3 regions of the Metabacillus sediminis genome follow, and region 3 is predicted to be linked to each of the others. Evidence: riboswitches for the same ligand, from Rfam matches in the RefSeq annotation. Region 3 holds a riboswitch; each other region holds the start of a gene.
The links. Region 3 has a riboswitch for cyclic di-GMP ahead of WCV65_RS18975 (swarming motility protein SwrAA). Riboswitches for the same ligand answer to the same signal wherever they lie in the genome.

Region 1 (10,779 bases), 700 kb from region 3:
TCCGCCAGGCGGCCAATGTTGAAAAAGGCGACCGGGTTTTCGTCTTTATGCCGAGAACACCTGAACTTTACTTTATCATTCTTGGCGCCATTAAAGCAGGAGCGATTGTCGGGCCGCTATTTGAAGCATTCATGGAGGGCGCGGTGAAGGACCGTCTTTTTGACAGCAGTGCTAAGGTCATTGTGACGACACCTGACCTGCTTGATCGGATTCCTCATGATGAGCTTCCGGAATTAAAGCACATTATTCTAGTAGGAGATGAGACGGTCGAAGGCGACTTCATCCATTTTCAAAAGGAAATGGAAAAGGCAAGAAAGGATTTTGAAACAGAGTGGCTGGATGCTGAGGACGGCATGCTCCTTCATTATACTTCCGGTTCTACAGGGAAGCCAAAAGGTGTCCTTCATGTTCAGCGGGCCATGATCCAGCATTATCAGACAGCTGAATGGGTTCTTGATATGAAGGAAGATGACGTATATTGGTGCACAGCTGATCCAGGGTGGGTAACGGGTACCGTCTATGGGATTTTCGGACCTTGGCTGCACGGTGCGTCAAATGTTATTGTCGGAGGCAGATTCCAACCGGAAGCCTGGTATCAGACAATTGAGGATCTGGGGGTTACGGTTTGGTACAGTGCTCCGACAGCCTTTAGAATGCTGATGGGGGCAGGGGATGAAATTATCAAAAACTACGATCTCAGCAGCCTGCGCCACGTATTAAGCGTCGGGGAGCCTCTCAATCCGGAGGTAATACGGTGGGGAACAAAAGTATTCAGCCAAAGAATTCATGATACGTGGTGGATGACGGAAACCGGAGCCCAAACCATCTGCAACTACCCGAGTCTTGAAATTAAGCCGGGGTCAATGGGAAAACCGGTACCAGGAGTCAAGGCGGCCATTGTTGATGATCAGGGGAATGAACTGCCTGCCTATCAAATGGGAAATCTGGCAATTAAAAAGGGCTGGCCTTCCATGATGTATGCGATATGGAACAACAAGGAAAAATATGAATCCTATTTTATGCCCGGCGACTGGTATGTATCAGGGGATTCCGCTTATATGGATGAAGACGGATACTTCTGGTTCCAGGGAAGAATTGATGATGTAATTATGACATCGGGGGAGCGCGTAGGCCCGTTTGAAGTAGAAAGCAAGCTGGTTGAACATCCGGCAATCGCAGAAGCCGGGGTAATCGGCAAGCCCGACCCTGTGCGCGGAGAAATCATAAAAGCATTTATTGCATTAAGAGACGGCTATGAGCCATCTGATGAATTGAGCGAGGAAATCCGGACGTTTGTAAAGAAAGGTCTGGCTGCACATGCTGCCCCAAGAGAAATTGAATTCAAAGATAAGCTTCCTAAAACACGAAGCGGAAAAATCATGCGCAGAGTATTGAAGGCCTGGGAGCTGGATCTGCCAGCAGGTGATTTGTCGACAATGGAAGACTAATTGCATAATTGGGATACCGTCAGGAAAATGCGGATTTACAGCGCTATGCCTATTTTCCTGACGATTCTCCCCTTTTTAACACGTTAAGAAAGTTTCAGTGGTCTTAAATGGTATTACAGCTAAGCTGTTTTGTCTAAAGGAAGAGCCTAATTTCCCCATATTAAAGAAAGCCAAGACCGTTGCTTCTCTTATACAATAGATAATCGCAAAATATCCTCATAATTTTCTTCAATGACTATTTATGTATTTGTCCACGTAAAATAGCTTCCATCCAACGCACATCCATTAGACAATTTGATATGTCCAACTCTTCTTTAACACGACCCTCCATCACAATTTGAATGACTCCAAACTGCAACGAGACCCCTCTATCAAAAAGCTGCCCTTTTAAAGAAAACCAGCCCGGGGATGGGCCACATTATATATCAAGCTATCTGAAAAGAACAGTTGATGATTTATACTAAAAATAACAGGAAATAATCTCATATAGAGGTGAAAGTACATGCCTAAAATTGACAATATGTTAGCGATTCTATGGATGCTTCGTTCAGGTGAAAAAATTACTGCAAAGCAAATTTCAGAAAAGTTAGAGATGAATATAAGGACTGTGTATCGTTATATTGATACAATTTCAACAAGTGGTGTACCTATAATTTCAGAACCAGGACATAACGGTGGATACACTTTATTGAACAATTTTATTGAGGCGCCTCTTTTTTTTGATTTTGAGGAGCAAACTTCACTATTTCACGCTGCTGTTTTTGCAGAAGAAGCCGGATATTATGGAGGTGAAGCACTAAATAGGGCTATTTCAAAACTAAGTAAATACTCAAATCAAGAGCAGGAAACAAAGATAAACCAACATTTAACTAGTCTTGAAGTAATAAGTCAATTAAGTTCACTCTCTATGGAACCTTTTTTGAAGGAGTTGGAGCAGGCCGTAGCTGACGGGTACTCTGTAAAAATTCTTTACCATAAAAGTGGCGAAAAGCAATTAAATGATAGATTGGTCGATCCGTATAGAATTATCTATTGGAATAATAAGTGGTATGTGATTGCATTTTGTCATCTTAGAAATGATATCCGTAGTTTTAGAGTAGATCGAATTGAGGGTCTAATGCTCACCGAAAATAAGTTTAACCGGCCAGAAAATTTTTCAGCACGTGACTTTTTTATAAAAAGCCTTCTCCCAGCTATAGACGATAAGGAAGGGATTATTTCTTTAGTTATTAATGGGGATAAAAGTGTGTTGGCTGATATTTGCCAACATTGGTTTTTAGGACATTATTTACAAGAACGGACTTCAAATCAAGCAGTTTTTCTTCTTGAAAAAGATGTGATCCATACGTATGTACCTTATTTACTTTTACCATACAATAAATCTATTAAAGTTATTGAGCCGATAAGTCTTAAGAAAAGACTTATTGAAGTTCTGTCGGAATTAATAAATTTTCATAAAGTATGAAAACTTCCCTGACGTTAACTGTCAGGGAAGTTTTATTATACTAGCTATATCAATTGTGATTGGAGTGTTATTGGATGCAAACAAGAAAGGCTTTTCTATATGTATTTAATACAATGTCGGACTGGGAATATGGATATTTAATTGCTGAACTAAACTCAGGAAGATATTTCAAAAAAGATTTAGCACCTTTAAAAGTAATTACAGTAGGAGCTAATAAAGAAATGATTTCTACAATGGGAGGAGTGAGCATAAAACCGGATATTCCCCTTGATGAATGTACTCTTGAGAGGAAAGATCTTTTAATCTTACCAGGAGGGACTACTTGGAGTGAAGAAATTCATCAGCCTATTTTAGAAAGAATTGGCCAAGCTTTAAAGATTGGCACGATTGTGGCTGCAATTTGCGGTGCAACAGAGGGCCTCGCGAATATGGGATACTTAGATACTAGAAAGCATACAAGCAATAACTTGGAATATACTAAAATGGTATGTCCTAACTATAAAGGAGAAAAGTTCTATGAGTTGGGATCTGCGGTATCTGATGGGAATTTAGTTACTGCATCGGGAATAGCTCCTCTGGAATTTGCCATGGAGGTACTGAAAAATATAGATGTATTTACATCAGATGCATTACATTCATGGTATAACCTAAATAAGACTCAAAAACCTGAATACTTCTTCCAGTTAATGAATTCAATAAATAAATGAAGTAACTGAAAAGCTCAATTCCTCTATTTAGATTTGTGGAGAAGTTAAGCTTATTAATCTGGAATTTCTTTATCTTTGTAAATCCGCATTATTACTGATGCTACCTCTAATAGAGTTACCCCGAGCCCGTAAGTTGGTTCGGTTTTTTTTATGATTTTTTTGAACAACATTGAATGAAAAAGACTGTTTTTGAATATTATCAAATAAATATTGATTGAATTTGAATGTTTTTGATTGATTTATGTAAGGGCTTTCGCTACAATGTGGTCATAAGGCACTATTTATTGGAGGTGCGCAGATGCTTACACCAGAGCGCCACGGCAAGATTCTTGCCATGATTGAAGAAAAAGGAATCGTTAATATCCAGGAGCTCGTTGATGCTACCCATTCTTCTGAATCTACAATTCGAAGAGATTTAAGCCAGCTTCATAAAGAAAAAAAGCTAAAACGGGTTCACGGCGGAGCAGAACTTCTTCATCAAAAGGGAACAGAGCCGAATATCGCGCAAAAGGCAGATATTAACCTTGAGGAAAAGCAAAAAATAGGGAAGTTTGCAGCAGGCCTTGTGAAGGACGGAGACCGGATTTTCCTGGATGCCGGAACTACTGTGCTGCAAATGATTCGCTATCTTGAAGGCAAGGACATATTAGTTGTAACAAATGGCCTTACCCATATTGAAGAGCTTTCCCAATATCAGATTCCTGCCTATTTAATAGGCGGTTATGTAAAGCAGACAACAAGAGCATTGATCGGTGCACGGGCTACCTCAAGCTTGAGTGAATACCGTTTTGATAAATGTTTTATGGGTGTCAATGGCATTCATGCTGAATCAGGCTATACAACACCTGACCCTGAGGAGGCAGCAGTAAAGACAACTGCCATCCGCTGCTCACAAACGGCTTATATGCTTGCAGACCGCAGCAAATTTGATGAAACCGCGTTTGCAAAAATTGCGGACCTGCACGAGGCCATCGTGATTACGAATGAACTTGATGAGGATTTGCTTGAAGAATATGCTGAAAAAACAGAGATAAAGGTTGTGAGCACATCATGATTTATACATGTACATTGAATCCTTCTATTGATTACTTCATTCAGCTGGAAGAATTTCAACTAGGAAGTCTGAATCGTTCAAAGGAAACGCAGCTTTTCCCGGGCGGAAAAGGCATTAACGTTTCAAGAGTAGCGAAACGGCTGGGAACGGAAAGTACGGCCCTTGGTTTTGCGGGAGGATTCACAGGTGATTTCTTAAAAAACTTCCTTCAATCAGAATCAATAGCAGCAGATTTTGTTGAGGTCCTTGATAATACAAGAATCAACGTCAAGCTAAAAACCGGAATGGAAACAGAAATTAATGCTTCAGGTCCTATTATTACAGGCGAGCAGCAGGAGCAGCTGATTTCAAAAATAAACCAGCTGGAAAAAGGAGATTTATTAGTTCTTGCCGGAAGCATTCCTTCCTCAATGCCTCTGACATTTTACAGCAAGCTTTCTGAAATCTGCAAAAATGCAGGCGCAGAGACAGTAATTGATACGACTAGTCCGGCACTGGAGGAAACATTGCAATTCGAACCGCTTTTAATTAAGCCGAACCATCACGAGCTGGGAGAGCTGTTTCACACAAAAGTGTCCACGGTAAATGAAGCCGCTTACTTTGGGAAAAGGCTTATCAGCTTAGGTGTCCGGAACGTCATTGTATCAATGGCTGGTGAAGGAGCAGTATTTATTAATCAAGATCAGGTTCTTAAAGCTGCTGTTCCAAAGGGAATCCTAAAGAATTCTGTAGGTGCAGGAGATTCGGTTGTAGCAGGGTTCCTGGCGTCTTATACAAAATTTGGTGATTATGAGGAAGCGTTTCGGGCTGGAACAGCCGCAGGAAGCGCGACAGCTTTTTCGCATGATCTTTGTACAAAGGAAGAAGCAGAAAAACTGCTCGAACAAGTAAAAATAGAGAAAATTGGATGAGGAGGCTATAAGATGAGAATTACAGATTTGCTGACTAAAGATACCATCCTGCTGGATTTATCTGCGGCTTCAAAACAAGCAGTGATTGAAGAACTTGTAAATAAGCTGGATCATGCCGGAAAACTGAATGATCGTGAATTATATAAAGAGGCGATTCTTGCCCGTGAAGCACAAAGCACAACAGGAATTGGAGAGGGCATTGCTATCCCTCATGCCAAAACGAGTGCTGTGAAAAGTCCTGCTATTGCATTCGGCCGTTCGAAAACCGGCATCGATTACGAGGCTTTAGATGGGCAGCCAAGTCATTTGTTCTTTATGATTGCAGCTGGAGAGGGTGCAAATAATACCCATTTAGAAACACTCTCTTCTTTGTCCAGCTTCCTCATGGACCCTGAATTCAGAAAGAAATTGGAGAAAGCAAGAACAGAAAATGAAGTGCTGGAAGCCATCAATTCAAAAGAGGATGCGATGTCTGAAGAGGAGGAGGAATCTGTATCGGATTCAGCTGAACAGCTGGTTCTCTCTGTGACAGCCTGTCCAACCGGGATTGCTCATACGTACATGGCGGCTGACGCTCTGAAAGCTAAAGCAAAAGAAATGGGTGTAATGATCAAAGTAGAAACGAATGGTTCAAGCGGAGTGAAGAATCTGTTAACGCAGGATGAAATTGAAAGGGCTTCCGCGATCATCGTAGCAGCTGACAAGCAGGTGGAGATGGAGCGGTTTGACGGCAAGCATGTGATAGAAGTGCCGGTTGCCCAGGCAATCAGAAAGCCGCAGGAGCTAATCGAACGTGCCCTGAAACAGGATGCTTCTACTTATAAAAGGAGCCAGGGCAGCTCGCGAAAGAACGATGAGGGCCAAAAAGAAAAAGGACAGAGAACGGGATTTTATAAGCATTTAATGAATGGTGTATCCAATATGCTCCCATTTGTAGTAGGGGGCGGTATACTGATTGCAATTTCCTTCATGTTCGGAATTAACTCCGCAAATCCTGAAGACCCAAGCTATAATCAAATCGCAGAAATTTTGAATACCATCGGCGGAGGAAATGCATTTAAATTAATGATTCCGATCCTTGCAGCATTCATCGCCATGAGTATTGCCGACAGACCCGGTTTTGCACCAGGAGCAGTTGGAGGCCTGCTTGCTTCTAGTGGAGACGCAGGCTTCCTTGGGGGACTGATTGCCGGTTTCCTTGCCGGATATATCGTTTTATTTCTGAAAAAGGCATTCAGCCGGTTACCGAATGCACTCGAAGGAATTAAACCAGTTTTGCTTTATCCGCTGTTCGGGATTCTATTTACAGGAGTCATCATGATCGTAGTGGTAATTCCACCGGCAAAAGCGTTAATGAATCTTCTTGACGGCTGGTTAATAGGGATGGGTACAGGAAACCTAATCCTTCTTGGATTAATTCTTGGAGGCATGATGGCGGTAGATATGGGCGGACCGTTGAACAAAGCGGCTTACACATTCGGTCTTGCGATGATTGACGCTGGAAACTTTGCTCCTCATGCAGCTATTATGGCTGGAGGAATGGTACCTCCACTTGGTATGGCTCTTGCAACAACGTTTTTTAAAAGTAAATTTACGAAGCAGGAAAGGGAAGCAGGGAAAACGGCATACATTATGGGAGCTACCTTTATTACAGAAGGAGCGATTCCGTTTGCTGCTGCAGATCCAGGAAGGGTCATTCCAGCATCAGTGATTGGCGCAGCGACAGCCGGAGCACTATCGATGCTGTTTAACATCAAGCTTCCTGCACCTCATGGAGGAGCGTTTGTTATTCCAGTTGTAGATGGCAATCCGTTCTTGTATATTGTCGCCATCCTTATCGGAGCAGCAGTAACAGCTCTTATCATTGGATTCTGGAAAAAGCCTATAAAATAAATGACGAAAGAGACTGCGGAATATAGACCGCAGCCTCTTTTTTGTATTCCGCATGTTTCTCTAAATTAAAGGGTAATGGGTTAGGAAGAATACTTATTGTGAAATAAGTTACCTTTTTTCCTGAATTTTAAATATTCTAAATAGACTAAGTCGTTAGAAATGGGTAGAATGAATTATAACGAATGGTAGGACCTTACAAAAAACCAGACTCGCATTTGAGGCGAGTCTGGTTTTACTGAGCCTATTCGAATATTGCCAGCATCTTACGGCTGTGCTACAAATAATGTAAGTCAATTAAGTGGATTAGAGTCTAATAAGAATGGAGAACTAGTTATTGTCGAAAAATACCGGGTGTTTTAGGTTGATATAATAATTACCATCTATTAAAGTCTTTTGTTGCTTTATAATGAATAAATCCTTGCTGCACGGAATACCAATCACTCTTAGAGTGCTGTTCAAAAGAAACAGTAAGAACTTTAAGTCCAGTTTCCTTCTGAATGGCTTTTAAATCGCTCATCTGATTTTTAGACCAAGCATCTTTAGAGACAACATTGTGGTTGAAATTCTCCCACATAATCGCATCTACATAATTTTTACTCGTAGTTTTAAGAGTCTCCATTCCCCAATTCTGGATAATTCCAAGTGCTGGGTAGGCGTTTTTTACACTTTTCAGCAACTCCCCAAGACCTGCGCGCTGTTTAGCAAGCTCGTCAGGATTTTCGCTGAAATAATCATCTATATTTCCAACGGTGTCAAAAAAGACGCCGTCCATATTTTTACTGTGAACCTGGGCTTCAATCTCTGAAAGCAGCAATTGTCTGAAGTGCGGGGAAGCCATATTCATCAGGTAGGAATCCCATTGCTGAATATAGTATTTCTGACTGGATTGCTGATAGTAATCGGCAGGCTGAAGTTTTTGCAAAAATGCGGTATTCCAATTATCAGCTTCCATCGAGTTGATGTAGCCGAATACTTTCGTACCATTTGCCTTAATCGTTTCGATTTGGGTTTTGGTGTAAAGAAGGGGCTCTATTATGACAAGGTCATAAGCCTTCATTTTATTGATGATAGCCGGGGTGGGAGCATCGTAGAAAATTTTGTAGGTTTTCACGTTATCAAACACTCCATTTGCAGCAGAAACATTTTGGACAGAAGCAGCGGGAGAAGAAGTCGTTAAAGCAGAAGCAGCGGGAGATAAAGAAATAATACTAGATACAGCAAAAAAAGCCAATACAAAAAATCTGATTACGTTATTCATTTGTAATCCCTCCGTTTTTTAACGAGGGATGGTAGCTTCGCAGGCTGGCGATCGGTACTTCTTTGTAGAAGTCGACGACCCATGCCTTTGCGTCCTTGCTTTTCAGCAAGTTTGCCCATCACCTTTTGTCCTAATCATATCAGCCTATTTTTCTGAACTCAACCTATTTTTTATAAAAGGAAGTGATTCTAATGATCTATAGACAAACTAATACTATTCTAAAATTAACTGAAGCGATTGGACTATCCGTCTTAAGCATCTTCCTGATTTTCCTCTTTTCGGACAGTCTCCCTATGCTGAATGAGGTGCTTTGGTCTGTTGTGATTGTCCTTATTTCTATGAGATATGGCTTATATTTTGGATTAATTCCCTTTTTCATAGCCTTTTTCACCTCGCTTGCATACGAATATCAAAGCGGCGGGGATCTATATTTGTATCTGACAGATTTCAATCAACTGCTCCCGCTGGTGCTATTCTTTTTCCTTCTTCTATTTACTGGACTTTCAAGTAAATCCCACAAAGAAAGATATTCCGATATAACATATTTATATGAAGAAATTTCTGAGGATAAAAAGCTTCTGGAAGAAACATTAGACGAAGCATTATCTGTAAATGAGAGTTATAGAAGAAGATTTTTAGAATCAGAGGATCAGTATGCAGAAATGTATGAAATGATCACGGCGCTTCATTTTACAGATTCGGACACGATTTTTAATGAAATGGTGCGTATTGTTAACCAGAAATTTAAAGGGAGCCAGCTCGTTTTATATCTAATCTCCAATCACGGTGATTCAATCCGATCCAAAATAAATACAAACAGGGAAGGAAAGCTGCAATCGAATTATTGGATGGATGAAATGCCTTCTCTGTTAACTAAAGTGATGCAGGAATCTTCTCATGTGCTGTTTAGATCACGGGAAGATGATTCTGCCTCCCCGGTACTCGCAGGTCCGGTTTTTATTTATGGAGAAAAGAGGTATATACTGGCGGTGGATGGCATTGATTTAAAGGCTTGCACAGCTCAGCAAGTTCAGTGGCTTGACTGGTGCTTAAAGTGGATGGGCACAAGACTCGGCTTTGCCTATAAATATGAGCGGGAGCAAAATCAGCATGAAAGATATCCTGGTACGGGGATCTTTCAGCTTGCTTCCTTTTTTAAACGATTTAATGCAGAGCTTGAAAGGGCAGAAAAGATCGGGCAGCCCTTTGTTATTTTCGAACTGAATACAGCGGGCCATAATCTGAGTGAAATCGATCTCTTAATGAAAAACCAGCTAAGGGAGCTTGATACAGCGGGGTGGGATGAAGAGATGGAAGTTCTTTATGTGCTCCTGCCAGGTGTAGAACCTGTAAATGAAAAGGCAGTGAAAGAAAGATTGCAGAGAGCTCTTGCAAAAGAGGTGGATTCGTTAAAATGATATGGATTTTTGCCGCAGGGTCTCTTTTAGGAATTATCGCATCCATTTTTTTGTCTAAATTTTACTATGTCAAAAAAATTGAACAGAATCAGTATGGTCTTCTTATATTATGGATTCTTCTTTCATTCTCAGTTCCTGTCCTTGGTTTCGTGTATGGCTGGTTTTTGCTTTTGGCATACATGAGAAAACAGGATGATACCTTTATGGAGGAATATTCAAGCTATATTCATAATAAGGTATACAATTTTGAAAGTTTGAGAGAAACATTGAGGCAGGATCGTGAATTGCTTAACATGACCAGCCACAGTACGGAAAATACGTGGATGATGAAAAATCTCTTGCTGCATATGTCGAATGAAAATACGGTCAATCAGGAAAAAATCATTAAAAAGGGTCTTAACCATCCTGATATGGAGGCCGTACATTATGCAGCGACCATCACAAATGTTCTACACGATCGGTTATCAAATCTTATCCAGCAGCAAAAAAGAGAAAAGGTCACGGACCGGCCGTCCTCTTACAGGCAGCTGCTGGACTCCTATCAGGATTATCTTTCGAGCGAATTGCTTTCTTCTGCGATTCGAGAGAAAACCGAGGCTGAATATGAAGCTTTTTTGAGAGAGGC
Region 2 (10,779 bases), 1.1 Mb from region 3:
GGCAATCCAAGAAAGAAACCCATGAAGTACATAACCAGCGGTTCCGGTAACGCTCAGAATTGCAATAGCATTTAAGGGACTCATATCTGAATAAAAAATGACCAAACTGCTAACAGCGATAAATGTGCTCCTAATAATTTCAGAAAGAAGCTGAAGTTTTTGCTGTTCATAGATTTGGAATATTCTAGATATAGGATTTACCAGTACCTGCAATAAATAAAATATGGAAAGCCATTGAAAATAAAACGACGCCTGAGACCATTCAGCACCAAGCAGTGCGGGAAGCAAAGCAGGAGCTGCAACGTATCCTAAAAGGAAAAGGGGAATACTTACTTTACCCAGTTTTAAAAGAGTGCTCCTAAATAACTTTAGTACCATGCCCGGGTTATCTTTTCTAAGGAAGGCTGCCTGCCCAGTAAACACTTGTGTAGCCGAATTGCCGATTAATGCTTCTGGCACCGAGAGCAGCCTTTGAGCCATTAATAAAAATCCAGCCTCTGCCGCCCCAAATTTAAATGCAATGAGAAAGGCGGGCAGATGAAAAGTGAATGCGTTTATCAGCCCCGCAGGAGTTGTTAGAAGAGGGAATCTCTTATAACGAACAAAAACGGTATAAATCTCTTTTAAAGAAATCTCTCGGAACATGGTCCATTTGAATGTTCGAATCATGATTAAACTGCCTGCTGCGCGGGCTAGAACCTCCCCGGCCACAAGACCTAATCCTCCAGCAGAGAAAAAGCCAAGTCCGCTTTGCACAATTGCTTGAGATCCATTCATTGTAAGTTTTGATTTAGATACATTTGTATAATTTCGTTTTCTTAGTTCCCACAATGTGAGGGACTGGAATATTCCAAATCCTAAGAAGCTCAATGGCAATAGCATGAACAGAATATTACTTCTGATATGCAATAATTCCGTAATTGGTGCCCAAAACATTGTCATTAGCAGGATCATAACAATCGCCATAAATGTGTTAATGATAATGGAAAGGGAAAAGATAAGGTAAGCATCCCGATCTTTCTCAGGTAGAGGAATTGCTTGTTCATATGATAACGATCCTAATGATGAGATGCTGTATAATATCGAGAGATAAATGGAAAAGATACCAAATTCCTCTGGAGTATAAAGTCTGGTTAATATTGGCGTAGACACCATGTAAATCATTTGAGCTAACCCTGTACCTGCTGCAAGAATACTTACACTTCTAATAAAATCATCTCTGAAAATGCTCTTAATCATCATACCCTGCTTGATGTTCTTTTTAATGTTTTGAATTTTATTAAATGATTAAGAGGTTTCTTGTTGAAAGGTAATGGCTGATAGATTGGAAAATAATGGCCAAACCAAACGGAGTGTGCATTTTGTTTGAGATACTCAACATATTCTGGAGATGTCCATTTTTCAATTTGAGTGTATCCTTCAGTCATTCTGTATGGTCTCATTTCTGGATGCTGTGCGCTTGACGCGAGCAGATGGACCAATCTGCTTTGAATGATAATTTTTGCTGTTTCTGAAGTAAGCGGATCTGAACCCTCAAATATGTTATTTGCTGAAATTTGAATCAGAGCACCGGATTTCTGAACTAATTCATATAAAATTTCTGGCTGCATTTGGAACGATTTCACTTTCTCAGCATTGGAAATAATAGGGACAATCCCTCTAATTTGTAGTTTATAGAAAAAACTCTCCAAAGAACTCACATTAAAAACAGCTGGAATTTCAACTAATAAGTATTTGCTGGCTTTATTAATGGTTAAGGATTCAACTCTAAAATTGAACGCTTTATCTAACTGATCGGAATAAATCAATTTGATTCCTGGACGAATAGTAATCTCCATTTTTTCTTCAAGAAGCTTGTTATTAAAGAGTTTAATATTTTTTACTAATTGGTTATAGTTTTCAATGTTTGCTTTTCCACTGATATTTTGAATGATAAGAATATGGTTAATTTCCTGTTTATAAGCCTGTTTGGCGAGAGTAAAAGCTTGTTGAAAATCCACCAAGGATTCATCTTCTGATGAGAGAATGCTGGAGCTCAAATCGATCATCATCCCATATAACCTCCGTAATAATAGTGGGGATTGCTTTTATGAGTTTTCTTTTCGTTTAAAATAGCCCCTATTAGTTCATTTGAACTTCTTTTCAGAAGCTCTATTTTTTCGTTTGCATCATCCCTATTTGTTTTACGGGCATTAAGAACATAGATGCAGCCATCCATTTTTCCAGAGAGTAAGATTGAATCTGATACCAGAAGGGGGGAGCTGTCGAATAAAATAACGTCAAACTTTTGTTTTAATCTATCTATGAGTAGATCCATCTTCTTTGATATGATCAGCTCGTGTGGGTTAGGTGAAATTGGACCAGCAGATATAAAACTTAAGTTTGGGATTGCGGTAGACTGAATAATCTCATCTGAACTTGAAAACCCTGTTAAATAATTTGTTAGTCCGCATCGGTTATGCAAGTTAAAAAGTGAATGTCCATTAGGCTTTCGCATATCTGAATCTACAAAAACCACTTTTTTATTGTCCTTAGCCAATGTGACCGCAAGATTTCCACAGGTCAATGACTTACCATCTCCTGCAGAGGTACTTGTTACAAGAATGGTGACTGGCTGCTTAGACTGCCGCAGAATATCTAAATTAGCCCTTACGGACCGGTATGCTTCAGAAGAAGATGAATGAGGTTCAGTATGGGCAACTAATTTATTGTAACGCTCATCTAAATATTTATTTGTCGGGCCTTGTGGAATAATGGCTGGAATCTCTCCCAGGTAAGGGATTCCTAATAAATCAGTGATGCCTTTTTTGCTTTCGAATTTTTTGTTCTTAAGTTCTTTAATAAGCACAAATATGGTGGCCAAAATTAAACCTGCTGCAAAAGATAGCAATAGATTAAAGAGCAAAATGGGTTTAGAAGTAGATGAATAAGGGGTTGCTATTGTTAAAATGTTTACGTTCTCAATCTTCATCAGTTTTTTTATTTCTGATTGAAAAATGACCGCTGTTTTGTTCGCAATTAAGGCTGCATCATCTGGGTTTTTGTTTTCAACAATAATAGAGATGATTTGAGAATTTCCGTTGCTTTCTGCCTTTACATTGTCTAAAAATTCATCTTCCGTAAGAAGTCCATCCAGATCCTTAATAACCAGATCGGCCATTCTTTGGCTCTTTAATATATATTGATAAGTTTCAATGAGTTTTAGACTTGCGTCTATTTCCAGAGGTGATACAGGTTCGGCAGTGTTTGCTGTTGGGGTGGTATTTACGAGCAAATCCGTTTTCGATTCGTATATTGGACTTGCAATGAAATACGTATAAATAAATCCAATCAGCAGGCATACAAACGGTATGGACGTTATTAGAATTTTATTCTTCCTGAGGATGTTAAGCAGATCTTTAATCTCAAACGTTTTTTCCATAGTAATCCTCTTCTCCTAAGTATCAATACTTGTATGATCTTGTTAAATAAATAAGGAGATTTCTTATTTGCTGTGCTTTTTACTGAACTGGATATAGTCGGTAAAAAGCTTAAAATCCTCTTTGCTTAATCCATTCCTTATCGCTGTTTTTAAAAGATCTTCCCATTCTGGATCTAGCTGTTCAAGTCTGCTTTGGTTATTCTGTTCCCCTATGAGATCCTTAACCTCAACACCAAGATTTTCAGCAATTTTTGTAAGGAAATGCAAGCTGGGGTTCTTTTGTACATCTCGTTCTATGTAGCTTAAATAAGATTTGGATACACCTGCCTGATCCGCGAGCTCAGTCAGGGAAAAGCCCCTTTGCCTTCTAATCTCCCTTATTTTTTTTCCTGCAAAAGTCATATGGTTACTCCTTATCTATCAGTATCTATGTTCATTATATAGTACAGTAGATTCTTAATAAAATACAATAGTGGAGTGAAATCCTTAGAAATGTCGAGAAAAAGAACGATTTGGTTCTTTAAAAAGAATTAAATGACAATATATCACAAATTTTACCTGATTATGAAAGAATATCTGGGAATCTGAAGCTTAAATTGAGAACGAGGTGTCAGTAGGCAGCTTGTATATGAGACTAAACTTCATAACTAGCCTGAGCCCGTCTTTTAATAAAGGATGTTCTTTATAAAATAGTTAGCTATTGTTAGATAATTCGAGAAAAAGAACGAAAATGTTCGTTAAAGTGAATATTATGGCAATTTTCGAGATTTTTCAATTAATTAGGACTTAATATATAATCAGATATAGGTATTCTTTATTAAGAACGATTGTACGCCCCATTTCCGGTTAGACTCTATTGAAAAATGTGCTTGAAGAAAGATTGCTGGCGGTTGATTCTTTTCTATTAAGAAAAGTTCAATATAAATTAAAATCTAGGGGGCTTTTAGAATGGGAGTAAAGAAAAAATTAGGTTTAGGGCTGGCATCAGCAGCGCTTGGTTTTTCCTTAATTGGCGGCGGTACATATGCCTATTTTAATGATACTGCAGAGGCAGCATCATCGTTTGCAGCAGGTACGCTTGATTTAAATGTAAATCCTGAAACGATTATTGATGTGAAGAACATCAAGCCGGGTGACAAAATGGATCGTGCTTTTAAATTGGTAAACAGCGGTACTTTAGATATTAAAAAGGTATTACTGACTACTGAGTATACGGTGACAAACAAAGCTGGTGCTGCCGTAAATGTAAATGATTTGGGCAAATCCATCAGAGTTAATTTCTTATGGAATGCAGACAAACTAAATGATGTTATTTATAGCACAACCCTTGATGAATTAAAGGACGAGGACCCTAATGTGATTGATAAAAATGTATTTACACCTCTAATGGAAAGAAAGGGTCTAAAAGCAGGAACAACGGATGATCTATTTGTTCAATTTGAGTTTGTTGATAACAATGAAGAGCAAAATGAGTTTCAGGGTGATTCAGTTACTCTTAAATGGAAATTTGAAGGACGTCACGGTAAAGGCGAAGAGCTGTAAGACAGCCCGGGAAGACGGGAGCTTTCCTGTCTTCCTTTTTCACCTGTTTATGAGAAACCATTAAAGCAGATATACAAGTACTTTGAATCACATTTGATAAGACGCAGCAGCCCATTACACAGGTTTCACCATTTCGTATATCGGTTATTTTATTGAATATGCTAAGTCTAAAGAAGGAAATGCGCTCCTGTTCATTGTTCCTGGTTTGCTGTTGATCGGGTACTCCGTTATGACTATTTGGCGGGTGTTTTCCAGGCTGGAAGAACCGAAGGGTGCATAATCTGCTATTTCATTCATAGCATAAATAATGGCCTGTATGCCAAAGGAGCGGTTTCCAATGAAAACTGCATTCATTTACCTGGCGATTGTCAATGCAATTGATTTGTTTGTTACATTAGCCGGTCTTGAACTCGGTTTTATAAGGGAAGCAAACCCGATTATGAAAAGCCTGTATGAGTGGACGCCGGTAGCGTTTATGGGTGTGAAGCTGATGTTCTCTGTGCTTCTTCTTTGTATGGTGTTTTTAATTCCGCTTAAAACAACGAAAATTTTAAAGGGCGTTACATTTTCTGCCTGCATTTTATATACGTTTGTGATGGTGCTTCATTCGACTTGGATTTTTCATGCAACAAATTAGGAGAGATGATGATGTTTAAAAAAGTATGTCCGCGCTGCGCAAAGTCTTCATATAGCAGCTATAATGGCGGGGAATGGATTTGTCCGGTATGCTCCAATGATTTAACCTTTCAGCGTTCTCTTTTCGAACATGCACAGATGAAAATTACACCAATAAAATCGAAGTACAGTGAAAAAGGGTACGATCCTAAGCCTATCATTTCTTTATATGCCTAACAGCCAACCTGGAGCTTGCTCGAGGTTTTTTTGTATATTTTGGCTCAGGCTGCAAGAAGTGTCTAATGTCCCGGATAGAAAGGTGCAGGGTGAAAAGGAGGAGATTTGGGAAAAGCCCGGTTTGCAAGGACTTCTTATGTGGATCCAGGTGCTTTTTCTGGAAAAATCGTACAAAGGGATGGGTCGATATATTGGTACAAAGAACCTTTTGCCGAATTTAGGCGACTGCTAAACTAAAGGAGGCAGGCAGGAAGAAGTTTATAACAATTTGTACATAATCTGTTACCTATGGAAAAAGTCCTTCCTGGATTTGAATTTGTCGGAATATTTAAAATTATAATGATGCAAAACAGAATGGTTGAGCCTCTTTATTCATAAAGAGTTCACATACACACAGAAAATCAGGAGGAATGTAAAATGGGGATCAAGACAAAATTAGGATTGGGTATTGCATCTGCGGCACTTGGATTATCATTGGTCGGCGGGGGAACGTATGCATATTTCAATGATAAAGCAGAAGCGGCAAGCTCTTTTGCAGCAGGAACGCTTGATTTAAACGCGGTTCCGACTGAGATTGTGAATGTGAAGGACATGAAGCCTGGTGATTGGATGAACCGCACGTTTAAGCTTCAAAATGACGGGACAGTGGATATTAAAAAAGTACTACTGACGACTGAATACACGGTAACGAACAAAGAGGGCGAGCCTTCAAATTCTGAGGATTTAGGAAGCCATATCAAAGTGAACTTTCTTTATAATGCGGACAAGCTTAACGATGTTATTTACAGCACGACACTTGCTGAGCTGAAGGATATGGATCCAAACGCAGTTGCAAGCAATGTCTTTACCCCGCTTTTTGAAAAGAAAAAGGGACTAAAAGCTGGTACAACGGATGATCTGTTTGTTCAATTTGAATTTGTTGATAATGGTGAAGATCAAAACCAATTCCAGGGAGATTCTCTCCAGCTTAAATGGACATTTGACGGACGTCAAGGCGACGGTCAGGAGCTATAATTTCCAGCTTTCATCATAGAAGTTTTACATAAAACAAGGTATCAGGACGGAGGCAGAACAGCAGATTTCAGCTGTTCTGCCTCCGCCTTTACCTTTTTAATTGAAGTTTTTTTCAGGATGAAGACGTTAAAGGTTCATGACTTATGAAGATCAGATTCTACATAACGGACGGGGGATAAAGGATGGGGAGCAGCAGAAGTAAGAGAGGACGCATCTTTCAGACAACGGTAATTTCTTTGACCATTCTGGTTGTTTCAGCTACTTCGTCATCACCCGTTCAAGCTTATTTAAATAAAAAAGCGGATCAGGAAATTGGGTTTCAAATGGGCTCATGGTGGGATGGGAGCAGACTGGGTTTTGAACAAGCGGATATTGAAAAGCCTTTTACTGCATGCAGTTCAGTGAATCTGCCTTTTTCCATTCGTAATAGCGGATTCGGTATGATTGGATCCACAGGCTATCGCATCTATAAAGATGATAAGGTACTGGCAGAAGGGACACTTGGCAAAATCGGGGAGAATCATACAGAGCATCTTTCTATTCAAACGGATGAACCCGGCATCTATTATGCGGAAGTGGATCAGCGGCCGGGTTATGAAGGAAATGAAAACGAGACGGTTCGGACTGCAAGTTCCATTATAACCGTGGCAGAATGCCCTCCTCCTCCGAAAAAAGAGAATAAAAAGAGAGCAGAAAAAAAAGAGACAAACTCAAAAAACATGGAAGAAGAGGGAAAGAAACCTGCAAAAGATTCTGAAATGATCGACCAGGTTGAAGATGATAAGTCAAGTAGTGCTGGAATACCTGAGGAGGATCCTGAGCCGGGAAGAACCCCTGAAGAACTGGCAGCTGATAAGGGGGATTCCGAGTGAAGATGATAAGCCGGGGGTTTACAATTTTACTCTTTTTCATTTTAATTGGACTTGCTTTAGCCGTTTTTTCATCGAAGGCATCCGGTGGAGAGCCAGAGGTTTTCGGCTATCAATTAAAAACGGTCCTATCAGGTTCGATGGAGCCGGGCATTCAAACCGGCTCAGTGATCGCTGTAAAAACGGGCGGGGATATGACGAGATTTAAAAAGGGTGATGTCATTACATTTTGGATGGATGAATATGATTTGGCGACACATAGAATCACACAAAAAACGATGAGCGGGGGTCAAGCTGTATATCGTACTAAAGGTGATAACAACAAGTATGAGGATTCTGCACCGGTTCAATCGGATAATGTAGTTGCCCAATATTCAGGATTTACGGTGCCCTATGCTGGGTACATTAGCCATTTTGCGCGAACAAAAGAGGGCGGTGCGCTAATGGCAATCATACCCGGTCTGATCATGATCATTTATTCCATTTCGACAATCTGGCAAGCCATACTTAGTATAGAAGAGAATCATATTCAAAAAAATAAACGGCCGGGACATGAGTCCTGACCGTTTATTTTTTTGGCTGATCCATCCGCCATTTATTAAATTCCAAAAATTCCCTAAATTGATCTTTGGTGACACCTGACTGCATAGCTTCTTTTACAAGTGATGTCCAGTCCTGATCGAGCTGATTTGCATAAGCATCCTCAGTATTGCCATTCAAAAGCGTATTAACGGAAATGCCAAGCACAGATGAAACCTTTTCCAAAAATTGAACCGATGGATTTGATTGAAGATTCCGTTCGATTGAACTTAGGTAGGATTTTGCTACGCCTGCCCGGTCTGCTAGTTCAGATAAAGAGAGATTTTTTTCTTTGCGATATTTGCGTATGCGTTCACCAATCATGACATCACCTTCCCTCGGATATTATAGCATATAACGAAGGGAATATTTCGGTAAATCGAACAGAATCGACAAAATTTTTTCGACAATTAGGTCAATTGCTGCTTTCATTCTGCTTAGACTGAAGGAAATGCCGAATGTCTTCTTTGCTGATTCCCATTTCGAGAGCTGTCAGGATCAGCTCCTTCCATTCTAAATCCATTTCTTCTTTCACCATTACATTCTCCATCCCATTTCCTCCTAAAATACGTATGTATTTCAGGCAGTCCGGCGATCATCATTGCCTCAATACGGCAACCTTAGACCCGTGACTTTGCGTCCCTGCTTTTCAGCAGGTTTGCCTTTGTCTGACCAAAAAGCTTTTCCCTGTTAAAGGTGATTCTATAGTCTCTATTCACCAGTGAAACCTTTGTACCATGATTATAGAATGGAAAAATAAAAAATGGTGCTGAATTGTGTCGAAATGGAAAAAAATATTAAAATTTTTGATTTTTCAGCCGATATAATTAAAAAATTGTGCGCTGATTTAGGTAAAAAATACCCCCGTTATTAACAGAAATATGGATATTCGGCTCGTATAGCTCTTTTAACGCTTCTTTCTCCAGCTCATAAACCTCCGGCTTTTCTTCCATATCTTCATAAAAGTGCTGAAGAAGCATTAAATCAGCATTCCATCTCTGTCTTGCTTCATCCGCCCATGAGTGGTCATCCTCTGCTATTTTAGTTTCAATATGCTGGCGGATTCTCAGCATCCCGCTTTTTGGAAGAATCAGCGGGGAAAGAGTGAAGCAAAAATCAGGGATCTTTGGTGTTAAGGGAAGCTGATTCAGACGGTCCTGAAAGTTTTCAACCATCGTTCCGCTTATTAAATGGAGGCCAATGGAATAAACGAAATCCTTTTTCATATCACATTGATAAGAGACGGTCATATTCATGCAAAGCCAAGGATGGAGCGGCTGCTGTCCCGAGTTTGAATTGGGTCTTTCATACATGCGGGCAAAAGACCCGAGCTTGCGGGCAGACTGGAAAATCTGATGCAATCTGGGAGAGCCTAAATGAACAAATTCCGTTTTCTCTTCGTCTGTTTCTTCATTTTTATCTGTTAGGAGAGTAAGCTTCATCGGATTTGGATCTCCGCCTGTTTTTTCGAGGTAATGCCAGTAAAACGGGCGATTCATAAGCTCCTTGTCCATTTCAATCGTCAGCTGTATGGCAAGCGCCCCGGCCGTTTTTGCGGTAATCTCGCATTGGTTGGCTATAAAGAATCTTTCCAATAATGTATGAATTTCTTTTTGATTCATTCGTCACCCTCCTAAATAATATCTCCGGCCGCTTTTTTTTCTTCTTTATCATGCTGTGCGAAATCAAGAATCGAAGTAAGGTTTTCCATTTTAATTTTCATTTCTCCATCAGATGCAGAATGGAAAAGGATATCCTGAAGATGTTCTTCAAAGTTCGTAATTTCCATCCTCGTTAAAATTTCATCAAGCTGCCCAATCACTTTTTCAAACAGATTGATTTTTTCATATAGGAGCTTTAAGATGTGCTCCTCTACCGTATTTCTCGTTGACATGTTGTAAATATGAACATCCCGCTCCTGGCCCAGCCTGTGAATCCGGCCGATTCTTTGTTCCAGTCTCATTGGATTCCAGGGAAGATCATAATTAATAATCTGATTGCAGAATTGCAGATTAATTCCTTCGCCGCCTGCTTCTGTCGCGATGAGCACCTGGATGTTGCCTTTAAACAAATCCTTCATCCAATCTTTTTTTCCGCGCTTGAAACCGCCGCGAAAAGGTACAGAGGAGATGCCATGCTGCTTTAAGTACCATTGCAAATACATTTGCGTAGCCCGGTACTCAGTGAAAATGATCACTTTGTCATCAATTTTTTTAATCAGCTCCAGTACCTTTTCAGCTTTGCTGTTCCTGGTTACATGATCTACTGCAGTCAAGAGCTGATGGATGACTGGCTGAGGAATGGGGGTGCCATGTTCTTCCTGGCGGTCAAGCATTTTCTTTAGGGTCATGTATACAGACTCCCTGCTGCTGCATGCTTCTCTTTGCAGCGTCATGATTGAAAAAGTATTGACTCCGCCGGGAATGGCTGTTTTAACTCGGGTTATTTCGTCATAAAGGTGCTGTTCGGTTTCCGAAAACACAATCGGGATTGTTTCCACAA
Region 3 (10,779 bases):
TTTCAGTCAATCGGTCATAAAGATTAAACTTCTCTTGCAAAATGACCGGATCGGTTCCTTTTGCTTTCAATTCTTTAATTTCTGCTAGAAGACGGTAGCGTGATATTTCATAGATCACCGTTTCCTTGGCGATTTTTGCAGGAACAAGATATTTTTGTCCAAACAAGCTTCTTTCACTGCCGCCATATACTTTACCAATGGAAGCTTCTTCTTTTTTCAGCTGCCTGGAAAGCTCATCATAAGCGGCTCCAGTTTCATCATTCAGTGTTCCGTTTGCAGCAAATGACTGCAGCTCACTGCGCTCTTTATTTAGAAGATCCCCTGCTTTTACAGCATCAATAAAGTAGGCAGCCTGCAGCCGAATCTGTTTAGCATTCCTTACATTTTTCATGGCATTTTCTTTATAATAGGCAGGCAAATTAGAGGCGATGCCCTCTGCTCTTTTCACTTCATAATCGGACTGATCATACAGTTTTTTCATAGAAGCCGATATGTATAAGTTTGCTTGTGACTTTATGTTCGCTGTGTAATGCGGCTTTAATTTAAAACTTGACTGCAGATAGCTGTTTACTTGCGAAACCTGCTGATCATACGTTGAACCAACCCGCTGCTGGTACAGCTTATAGCCCTCTTTCGCAGCGTAGAGCCCTACATCTTTGTTTTCCTCCCATACCTTGCTGAAATTTTTCAGCGGAACACTCGTATCTCCTACAAATGGAGAGATTTCAAGCGTGAAAGCAGGGCGCTTGTATGTCTGCAGGAACCAGTCTGTAAATCCTCCTCCAGACGGGTTAGGTCCAGGATATACGAGCCGGTATCCAGTCATTCTTCCAAGCTGCTTCGCGTAGTTCAAATCGCGCGTATAGCGGGCACCGGTCTGGTAAAAATTCCAGAACAGGATTTCTCCGCTTGAATGATAGCTTAGCGACATTTCAGGGTCAATGTCCTTCATAAACCCCAGGACCACTTTGGTTTCAGCAGTCGATGCCGGGCTGTAGCCTTTAAAGTTTTCTGAAGCGGGCTTGCCCGGGCTGCAGCAGATCGACGACCATTTTGCATCATATTGACGGTTCAGGTCGACCCCTTTTGCGTTTGCTTTCCAGTGTTTAAAATCCGCGCTTCCTCCATTCATCTTTAACGCAGATGACTGACTGGAGGCCGGAAGTGATTTCACGCCATATTGCTGAAGTGAAACTCCGTCAGGATTCACCATGGGCATAAACCAAATCGTAGTTTGGTCTAAAATTGACTTAGCTGATAGGCCATTGATTGTTGAGTTACTGTAATAGGCTTTTGCATATTGATCAATCATCTTCATATTGAGACTGGTAGTCATCCACTCTCTCGCATGGTGTGAACCGTTTACAAAAACCTGCGCAGGGCCTTTCCCGATCGAGACAGCGTAAAGATCACGTCCATATTCCGATTTTCCAACTGATTTGTAGCTCACTAAGTGAGGATATGTAGCAGCAAGCGCTTGTAAATCCTTTTTCATTACATCATACGTATAGACCTGATTAGCATTGACAGAGAACGGGGCAGCAGAGGCTTTCTCTTCTGTGCCAGTGAAGCTTTTTGTGCCAGTGAAGCTTATGCAAAAAACAAAGGCGGCAATTATCCAAATTAATTTTCTCACTCTCTCGTTCCTTTCCGCTTTTTCTATCTCTCTAACAATCTACCATGAAACGGAGTCATTTCCAGACTTGACTTCAAAGGGCCGACCGTGTATTTAGCGGAGGAAAAAAAGAACCCGGGAACAGGGCTCCCGGGTTTTCATTAGTTTTTATTATAAATCATAGATTGCTTATTGTATTCTAGATAAAAACCATTTCCTATATCTAATTTATTACCATCGACATTCAGAATTTCATATTCCTCTCCCGCCTGCAGCTTCATGACAGGAAGAGCTTCCCCATATTGGAACATCATCGAGTCTGATGTAAGTTCGACAGTTCCTACATAGTAGGACACATCACTTGTTTTTTGAACTTTGTAGCCATTTCCTACATCGTAATATAGACCGTCATAGCTATAAACCCGAATTTCCTCACCAGGCTTAATCATCCTGAACAATTCTCCGTCCGGTTTCATAATCGGTGCTTCTGTAAGAGTTAATACTCTTCCCACATAGGTGGAAATTTTATGCGGCTCGTTGTAGAAGTAATGGTCATTTCCTACGTGATAGTAGTTTTTATAGGTTCCATACACACGGTAGAAAGCTTTACCAGGCAGCTGTTTAACCGGCACCATGGTATTTCCTTCTTTTTTGTACAGCAGCAGCGGCTGTTTAGAAAACACTCGTGCAACCGGGAATGGTGAATCGGATGTTAAGACATTTGGTATCTTAATTTCACCCGGTTTTAACACATGCTCTTCTGTTAAATCATTTGGATTCAGCCTCCAGAGATTGGAGCGGAGATTATAATACAGATTCCCTTTATTATCTTTTGCCAAGTCGAACACATCACGTGTATCGTAGCTTGTAATTTCCAGTGTATTTGTATCAACCTTAAACAGCATTCCCTGGAAGGTTCCGTACAGATCTCCGGAAGGATCCTGCATCAAGCTCTCTGTCTTGTACATTCCCTGGATTTGGTTAGGTGTGATGGGATAAAGATTCGGCATCCCTTTGACTGGATCATAAACGAGAAGCTTGTTATCCACAATGCCCCACAGTCTTCCGTCTGCAGTCATGGTCAAAGCAGAAATCTTAATCGCATACCCGCCGGGAAGTTCGATTTCTTTTTTAGCATAATTCGAGCTGTTTGTATCAATCGCAAACAATTTGGCTGTCTCTTTTGAGAGATTTCCGCTGCCGTCATAAGCACTCGTTCCAAGGTACAAGGTTTGGGATTGATTGTTATAAACCATGGCCGATGCACTTTGCTCGTATGGAAGGGATTCCTGATGAACAATTTGCTGCTGATTTAAGTCATACGATAGGAACATACCGGACTTCTGCCCGCGTTTTGGAACCGTTCCCGTATAGAGTCTGTTTCTTTCCTGGTCAGTGGCCATAGCCTTCGGACGATCCTGTCCATCTGCTCCAAGGTCCATAATTTTTCTTGGATTGCTTCCTGCAGCCCATTCCTTAGTTGTATCGTATTCATACACAAGTGCATCCGGATAGACACCAAAAAACATCTTCTCATTCATGGATGTCATGTCCTCAACCTGTCCAAGACCCTCATACATCTTAGTTGTATCGGTTTCTGGATTATACACTCCAAGTTTTCCGGAGATGAATCCTGAACTGTAAATGTTTCCGTTGACCCCGTTTCCTACACTGTAGATTTCTACAGCCTGCGCAGGGAGCTTTAAGGAAGAAAGTTTAAAGCGATCTTGTGCAAGGTTATATTCATAAAAGCGGCCGCTGTTTCCAGCCAGGCCTACAAGCTGGGTCTGTCCATTTACATTAAGAATATCCAATGATACGGCGCCTGCACGGGATAAGTTCGAGTCTAACTCCCGGCTGCTTCCGTCTGTTGGATTAAATTCAAATAATTTTCCCTGGGCACTGTAAAATACGTTCTGGCCATTCCAGTTTTCTGATACTCCTCTGGAGTCTGCCGGCAGAACATGCTCCAGCTGATTGCTTTCCTGATTCAGGACGAGCAGTGTACTTTTGTTTTCCATTTTCGCATATACTTTTCCGCCCGCCAGGTCCAGATCATAAACAGAGGCGGCAGATTTATATTCTTCAGGCAGAATATCTGTTTTTTCATTTGTATTCAGGTTCCACTTAATAAGAGCTGCCGGAGAACCGAGGCCCACATATAATGTGTTATTGTCTTCATCATATTCAACACTTCTTGCGTACTTGCGTCCATTCATGACAACACCAAGGCTGTCAAACCCTTTGTCATCACTATATGTAAAGACCGTTCCGCCATATGAAGTTACACCAAATACCCGATTTTGCTTCGTATCATACGTTAAATCCCAAATGGTTGTATTGGATGCTGAGGGTTCTTTACCCAAGTCTGAAAGCTCTTTTGTATCAGGATTATAACGGTAAAGATTTTTGTTAGGAGTAGATCCCAGCCAAACCTGACGATCCGGACCAACCTCAATTGACCAGGCTGCAGTAGCATCAGTCAGAGTCTCCATATCAATCACTTGCTTCGTCTGTAAATCCATAACAACAAGCTTAGCAGGCTCACCCTGCAGCAGTGCATAATAAAGCGGACGTCCATACTGATCCTGTCCGGCTTCACCTCGTATTACATTTACATATTGAACTTGCGGACCAATATTTTTATACGGTCCTTCCGTGGCAGATGCGGGGAATGCGAGCAATGAAATGAGGAGCAGGGCAGATAATGACATACGAAGTAACTTCACAATAATATCCTCCAAAACCTTTCTTTAATCCAATTTCCCTCCCAGAAAATCCGATTATTTCTCTAATATGTATATTCTACCAAACGTTAGGATTTATGTCTTAGGAATTTGGAAAATCACTTTAAAATTATTGGGAGGAAATGTATACTTTTAAAAATATCAAATTCAGGTAAATTTTTCACTTCGGGGAGTTTAAGGTTTTGTAAAGATGCCACATAAAAAAACCCCTCACACTGATGTCAAGAACAGCATGAGGGGCTCCCGCTTTATGAAAATTTGAAAGGGGAAACAAGTTAGGTGAAAGAATCTAAATGCTAAGACGTATGTTGTTTAAGATTTCTGTCTATCTGCGTCTATGTATGTGGCATACAAAAAATCACTCGATACTTTCGTCCTAATTGTATCATAATTTTTTCCTCAATTGTTAATAATTTTTTGCAGTTTTGGATTATTGAAGGAAAAAATTATTTTTTCTGGGTTTGTAATACTCAATGCTTTCTTCAGAAGACCAAAGATTCGTATTCATAAGCGAAAAGTCCAGCTTGCAAGTATCGTCTGGTGAATTGGAAATAAGCTGTTCCAAGAGCTTCACATCATTTTTTAACCCTTTAAATGAATCATACTCTCTGGACTTATTGGGCCGGCCGATATGATGCTGAATATAATCTTCAAGTGTGGAACTGCTGATATCCGAAAAACTTGTGCAGCTTGTATAATTTACACAATATCGTATAAATAAGGTCACAGCATTCTCTGCTTTCCTGCTTTTTAAAATTTGATTCTCTCTCATAACAAAATCAATTTCTCTCCGTATTGAATAGCTCCTGATTTGCTTATCATTCATTCGCTGATCAAACGGGGTTAACTCATTACTCATTCCTATGCACCCTCCATTAATAAACCTGAGCCGCATAAGCTTAAACAGACCAAATCAAATTTCTCTGGTGTAAGCACTTATTTCCTACGGCGGCCTGACGATCCTAGCATTATAAATGCCTTAGACTCACGGCTTTGCGTCCCTGCTTTTCAGCAGGTTTGCCTTTATACTGGTATATTTGGATTTTAATCCAATAGTGACTATTATACTATTGTTTTGGAATATTATCTATATTCTACATGAATTATCCTTAAATACAGATCAAAAAACCCCTGCTCATTTTCACTGCGGGGGTTTATTTTGATACGATTCTTAATTATTTTCCTGCACTCTGATCGATGATACGTCCCTCTACAGCAGGCTTAATACCAGGGTTAGCTTTTAGATACTGACTAAACGTCTCCCAGTCTGTAAAACCTGGTTCACTGACCCGGCCTTCATCGTAAGCTTTTTTAAACATCGTGTAATTGTCTCCGCCAGCTGCAGTAAACGCGTTTGTAGCTACTGAATACGTTTTAGCTGGATCAAGAGCGGTATAGTTCGTCCCATCCTCTTTCACTTCTACTTTCACGACACGCTGACCAGCAGGCTTCGTGCTGTCATACGTGAACTTCATTCCTGCAACATGAAGGAATGCTCCTGCTTCTTTCGGAGCCAGTTCTACACTATGCTCAAGTGCAGCTTTAATTTCGTCACCTTTAAGGTTCATAATTGCAAGGGAGTTCCCAAAAGGCAGAACTGTGAGGATTTCACCCATTGTCACATCTCCTGCATCAATGGATTCACGAATTCCACCGCCGTTTTGAACAGCCATTACGGTTTTAGGGTTGATGGTTTTGGCTCTTGCAAGCATCCCATCGGCAATAAGGTTTCCAAGGTTCGTTTCCTTCGTACGGACATCTGCACGAACTCCATTTAGAGCTACTTCTGATTTTGCTACCACTTCGTTTTTAACCTTATCAATAGCCGGTCTGTACTTTGTGTTAAGGACAGAAGCCGCTTCCTCATCTTCTTTAATCACAAATTGATCCCCTGATTTTTGATCAATATCAATCAGTTTGCCAGCTTGCTTAATTACCTTTCCTTTTGTGTCAAACTCTACATCAAGCACACCAAGATTCTTGCTTAGCTCACCAGTCTGAACAATAACCGTTGGCTCAGCACCTGTGTTGTCCATTACCGGTGCACTCAGCATGGTATGAGAATGACCTCCGACAATTACGTCAATTCCTTCTACTTCTTTTGCGAGAGTTACATCGTTATCTCCGCCGCCATCCTGGTAGCCGATATGAGTTAACGCAACAATTTTATTGATGCCTTGCGCTTCAAGCTGCTTAACCGCTTCTTTTGCTTCAGCAATGTAATCTTCAAATACAACATCTTTACCAGGGCTTGAAATAGTGGAAGTCTCAGCTGTCGTCAGTCCGAAAATCCCCACTCTTTCTCCATCTATATTCTTCACAATGGCCCTGTAGGCTTGCCCATCCTTCGGTTCAGCTGAAACGTCAGATCCGGCATAAGCTTTCATATTGGCATCTTTAGAGAAATCAACATTTGCACTGACGAATGGAAACTTCGCTTTTTTAACAAAGTCGGAAAGCACTACTGTTCCAAGATCAAATTCGTGGTTACCAAATGTCATTGCATCATAATCAAGAAGATTCATTAGCTCAAGGTCAGCCTGGCCTTTAAATTCGTTAAAGTAAAGCGTTCCGGAAAATACGTCTCCAGCGTTAAGAAGCACGGAATTTTTCTTTATAGCTCTCGTTTCTTTAATGGAAGTAGCAAGTCTTGGAGCACGGTCCAGGTTCGCATGCGTGTCATTTGTGTGCAAAACGGAAAGCTCAAAGTTTGTTGGAAATAGAACTTTATACTGAGTTCTCAAGTCCATTTTTTCCTTCATTAGAGCAGGTTCAAGGGAAGCATCAATTAAAGAGTAGAATTCTTTTAGCAATTGATTGTCAGGATATAGTTTCGTAAGCTCGGCTCTTAAATCAGCACCTTTCGTTTCAAGCATGCTGATAATTGCAAACATTTTATCCGCTGTTCCTTGGTCTTTAGCCGAAAGAGCAGCCTTAGCTTTTTGATGATAATCATAACGGGTCATTTCATAGGAGAAGGATTCAGTCGTCAGTTTAGCAGGCAAGACGAAGCGAGTATTCACAACTTCTCTTGATTTCGGGCCATAAACCTTTGAAACCATTTTTTCAAGCTGCATCGTTTGCTTTCTTAAATCATCGTATGCTCTTCTAAGCTCCGATGGAGACAGTACTAGAAAATCAGCTTTTACCTTGTATCTTGCACTGTCCAATTTTTCACCGTATTTAACGGCGTCAATTATGTAAGCTGCACGCAAGCGCTGAATCTCAGAGAACTCAAGACGATCGTTCATTAGCCTTTTAATGCGGGGACTGCTAAGCTTTGAAACTTCATTTCTCGCTGCAGATATGGCTTCTTTGGAGTTATTATAGCTTTTTAGAATACTAGGAGATAACAGCAAATCTCCGGATTCATCCACCTTGTAAAACGTGGATAGAGAATTGGAATAAAACTCAGCGTTCTTCACTGCTTGTTCCGCTTTAGAACTCGAAGCTGCCTGAACTGGATTGACTGCTACAACAGTGGAAGCTGCAGCTGCAGCCGCTATACTGGATTTCAAGAATTTACTCTTCGACATTATTTATGTTTCCTCCTAAAGTTTTCTAATAAGCTCCGCTAATACGCCCCCTATAAAAAACGCTTTGGGGTCAAAAAGCTTACTTATCTTTGAGTCTATCGTATTAGCGATTTTATATCTATGTTATGGATGTAAATTATTTGTTTATTTTGTAAATTGGTGTGTTTTTAGTTGCAAGACAAAAAAGCCCCGCAGAGATATCCACGGAGCCTTTTGAATTCCTTCTGGTGGTGACCGGCACCTTTTTTAAAATCTCTCCAATAAGTAATAGCCTAATACTATGAACTGAATGGGGATCATGCCTAATGTAAAACAGCCATTTGTGCAGCCGCAGCTATCCAGGCACCCATTTGTACAGCCGTCTCTTCCCCTGTCGTCAGGCTTTTTCTTCTGATGATCAGAATACTTTTGATCTTGCAGGTTCGTTCACCTCTCACGGTAGTATGTATTAAGGCTGACCCTGCCATTCGTAAATTTCCGGCTCCACGCCTCTTGTGCATGTGGATGCATGTGGGGGAATACGTATTTTTCTATATGGTTTTTTACGTCACTGGGCTTTAATGTATTACCGGAGCAAAAATGAAATAATCATACAACTTTTTCAGACTGTCTCTTTTGTTTTTTTGTTGCTATAGTTACTTGTATTTTATGACGTAAAATATTGGAATGACAATACACCTTGATGTGGAGATTCAATGCTACGCCTAACTTTAAGTTATTGATAAGCCACGACTTTTATATTTTCATTCAATTGTGTCAATCTAGTAAATATTTTGAAGTCAAAAAAAGACCCTGCTTAAAAGCAGAGTCTTTTTTATAATACTTTTAAATTAGTTAGATACAGTGATGTTAGCAGGAACAGATAGTTTGTTGCCGTTAGCATCCATGATATCTAGAGTAGTTAGAGCTTTAAGAGACAATCCTTTAGAAAGTTCTGTAGCTGTAACTGCAGGGATATCGATAGTAACTGTAGTTGCGCCAGCTGCTGTTAATGCAGAATCAACGTTGTTAGCAGTTGCTCTTGATTGTCCGCCAACAAGTACTTCAAAGTCATTTGCAGTTGTTGCAGTCTGCATTACTTTTTCAGAGAATGTAAGAGTGATTTTGTCAGTAGCAGTAAGTCTAGCAGCTGTTACGACTGGTGCAACGTTCTCTTTGAAGTTTTTAACTGCAGTGTATTTATCCATTGCTACAGAAGAACCTTTAGCTTTAACTCCTTCAACAGATACATTACGATCGCCTGTGAAGTTATTTGAGTTAGCTTGAAGAGTCAAAACAGCTTTTTGAGTTCCGTTAGCCAAAACTCCTTCAAGTTGTACAGATTCAACTACAGCACCGTCAACTTTGTAGTTTGCAGCATTGACAGCAGTTGCACCGTCAACTTCTTTACTGAATACTACTTCAACTTTGCTGTTGTTTGTAGTAGATTGATCGAACGAGTTAACTGCAACTTTATCGCTGTTTGCAGGTACTCCGTCTTTACCGCGAGTAAATGTAACTTTTCCGTTTGTAGCAGCTACGTTTGCATCGCTAGTTACGCCGCTTAGGACATAATCAAGGTTGTAAACAGCACCTTCTACATCTTTAGATCCAAGTAGAGTATCAAGGTTAACACGAACTACTTTTTTGTTGTTAGCATCTTTGTAAGTTACTGTAGTAGCAGAAAGATCAGAAGCAGCTACTGTAGTTGTAATGAAGTCTTTTACGTATGTTCCAGTCGCGTCTACAGTTGCAGCTGTAAGCGTAACATCCTTATCAAACGTCATTTCAAGGTATTCCACTTTAGATGTTGCATCAGCAACTACAGCACTTGAAACCACTTTTGGAGCTACAGTATCTTTTGTGAATGTAACAACACGGCTCATGCTGTCGCCAGCTTCTCCGCTGCGATCCAAAATGTTGCTTACAGCAACTGTAGCAGCACCATCAAGAACAGAAGAAGCAGTTACAATGTATTTTGTAGCATCTGCAGAATCTTTTACTACAGTAGTAGCAACACCGTTAACTGTTACAGTTGGAAGTGTATTTAGCTCTTCGCTGAATTTTACAGCAAATTTAGTGCCTGAAACTTGCTCAATAGTCGTTACAGTTGGTTTAGTACCATCTTTATCAGACTTTTGGAACGTTACAGTAGCAGGGTTAGGAGTAAGTAGGTTACCCGCTTTATCCTGAACACCAATCATAGTAGCTGTAATGTCTTTATTAACTGCTACTGATGAACCAATTGTGAAGACAGCTTCAGTAGCGCCATCAGCAATTGTTCCTGTGATTTGGCCAGTTACGTCAGTTCCATCAGCCAATTTGAATGTAGTTCCAGCAAATGCTTTAACTGGCTCAGAGAATTTCACTTTCACTTGTGTAGCTGAAAGCTTTTCTGTTCCTACGATTGTTGGAGCAGTTGTGTCTGCAGATACAGAAATCATTTTCTCATATTTAGTTAGAGATTTGCTATCTAGAGATTTTGCTTTATCTACTGTTACATCATAGCGTTTTCCTAGAACGTTAGCAGCTGTAACTGTAAGAGTTTTGCCGTCAGCAGAAAGTTCACCGCTCAATGCTCCAGCAGGTACTCCGTCTAATGAAACAAGTTTGAATGCATCTGTAACAAATGCTCCGCTCACTCCATCAGCAAAAAGTGTTTTAGCATCGATAGATTTGTTGAAAGTTACTTTAAGCTGAGTAGCGTTGATAGACTCAACATTAGCTACCATTGGAGTCAATTTAGCTTCGTAGCTAGCAACTACATTCTTCTTATCTGCAGCTAGAGCAGCGTTGATTTCTGTAAGAGCTGGGTACATACCCGGGTGAAGTTTGTTGCCTTCTTCTTTAATTTTTACAGATCTTTCTTCAAGGCGTTGAAGAAGAGCTACTTTAGCAGGTA

Region 1: linked by a shared signal. The riboswitch ahead of WCV65_RS15320 (putative glycoside hydrolase) and the one ahead of WCV65_RS18975 (swarming motility protein SwrAA) in region 3 are both predicted to bind cyclic di-GMP.
Region 2: linked by a shared signal. The riboswitch ahead of WCV65_RS13285 (anti-repressor SinI family protein) and the one ahead of WCV65_RS18975 (swarming motility protein SwrAA) in region 3 are both predicted to bind cyclic di-GMP.

What each region holds. Positions count from the first base shown of each region.
Region 1 is NZ_CP147407.1:2,950,725-2,961,503, reverse strand. Features, by position in the region: gene acsA (acetate--CoA ligase) at 1-1,448, shown strand, start outside; gene WCV65_RS15345 (YafY family protein) at 1,951-2,913, shown strand; gene WCV65_RS15340 (type 1 glutamine amidotransferase family protein) at 2,988-3,620, shown strand; gene WCV65_RS15335 (DeoR/GlpR family DNA-binding transcription regulator) at 3,919-4,674, shown strand; gene pfkB (1-phosphofructokinase) at 4,671-5,585, shown strand; gene WCV65_RS15325 (fructose-specific PTS transporter subunit EIIC) at 5,598-7,478, shown strand; gene WCV65_RS15320 (putative glycoside hydrolase) at 7,852-8,736, opposite strand; cyclic di-GMP riboswitch class I at 8,772-8,862, opposite strand; gene WCV65_RS15315 (hypothetical protein) at 8,928-10,154, shown strand; gene WCV65_RS15310 (hypothetical protein) at 10,151-10,779, shown strand, end outside.
Region 2 is NZ_CP147407.1:2,536,466-2,547,244, reverse strand. Features, by position in the region: gene WCV65_RS13340 (oligosaccharide flippase family protein) at 1-1,239, opposite strand, end outside; gene WCV65_RS13335 (CpsB/CapC family capsule biosynthesis tyrosine phosphatase) at 1,239-2,051, opposite strand; gene WCV65_RS13330 (polysaccharide biosynthesis tyrosine autokinase) at 2,048-3,421, opposite strand; gene WCV65_RS13325 (helix-turn-helix domain-containing protein) at 3,485-3,823, opposite strand; gene WCV65_RS13320 (TasA family protein) at 4,370-4,963, shown strand; gene WCV65_RS13315 (DUF5658 family protein) at 5,301-5,600, shown strand; gene WCV65_RS13310 (hypothetical protein) at 5,612-5,815, shown strand; gene WCV65_RS13305 (CalY family protein) at 6,233-6,829, shown strand; gene WCV65_RS13300 (hypothetical protein) at 7,012-7,701, shown strand; gene WCV65_RS13295 (signal peptidase I) at 7,704-8,261, shown strand; gene WCV65_RS13290 (helix-turn-helix domain-containing protein) at 8,266-8,601, opposite strand; gene WCV65_RS13285 (anti-repressor SinI family protein) at 8,693-8,827, opposite strand; cyclic di-GMP riboswitch class I at 8,857-8,950, opposite strand; gene WCV65_RS13280 (YqhG family protein) at 9,105-9,899, opposite strand; gene WCV65_RS13275 (SNF2-related protein) at 9,911-10,779, opposite strand, start outside.
Region 3 is NZ_CP147407.1:3,651,386-3,662,164, forward strand. Features, by position in the region: gene WCV65_RS18965 (M14 family zinc carboxypeptidase) at 1-1,636, opposite strand, end outside; gene WCV65_RS18970 (hypothetical protein) at 1,777-4,344, opposite strand; gene WCV65_RS18975 (swarming motility protein SwrAA) at 4,793-5,221, opposite strand; cyclic di-GMP riboswitch class I at 5,307-5,394, opposite strand; gene WCV65_RS18980 (5'-nucleotidase C-terminal domain-containing protein) at 5,538-7,898, opposite strand; gene WCV65_RS18985 (hypothetical protein) at 8,729-10,779, opposite strand, start outside.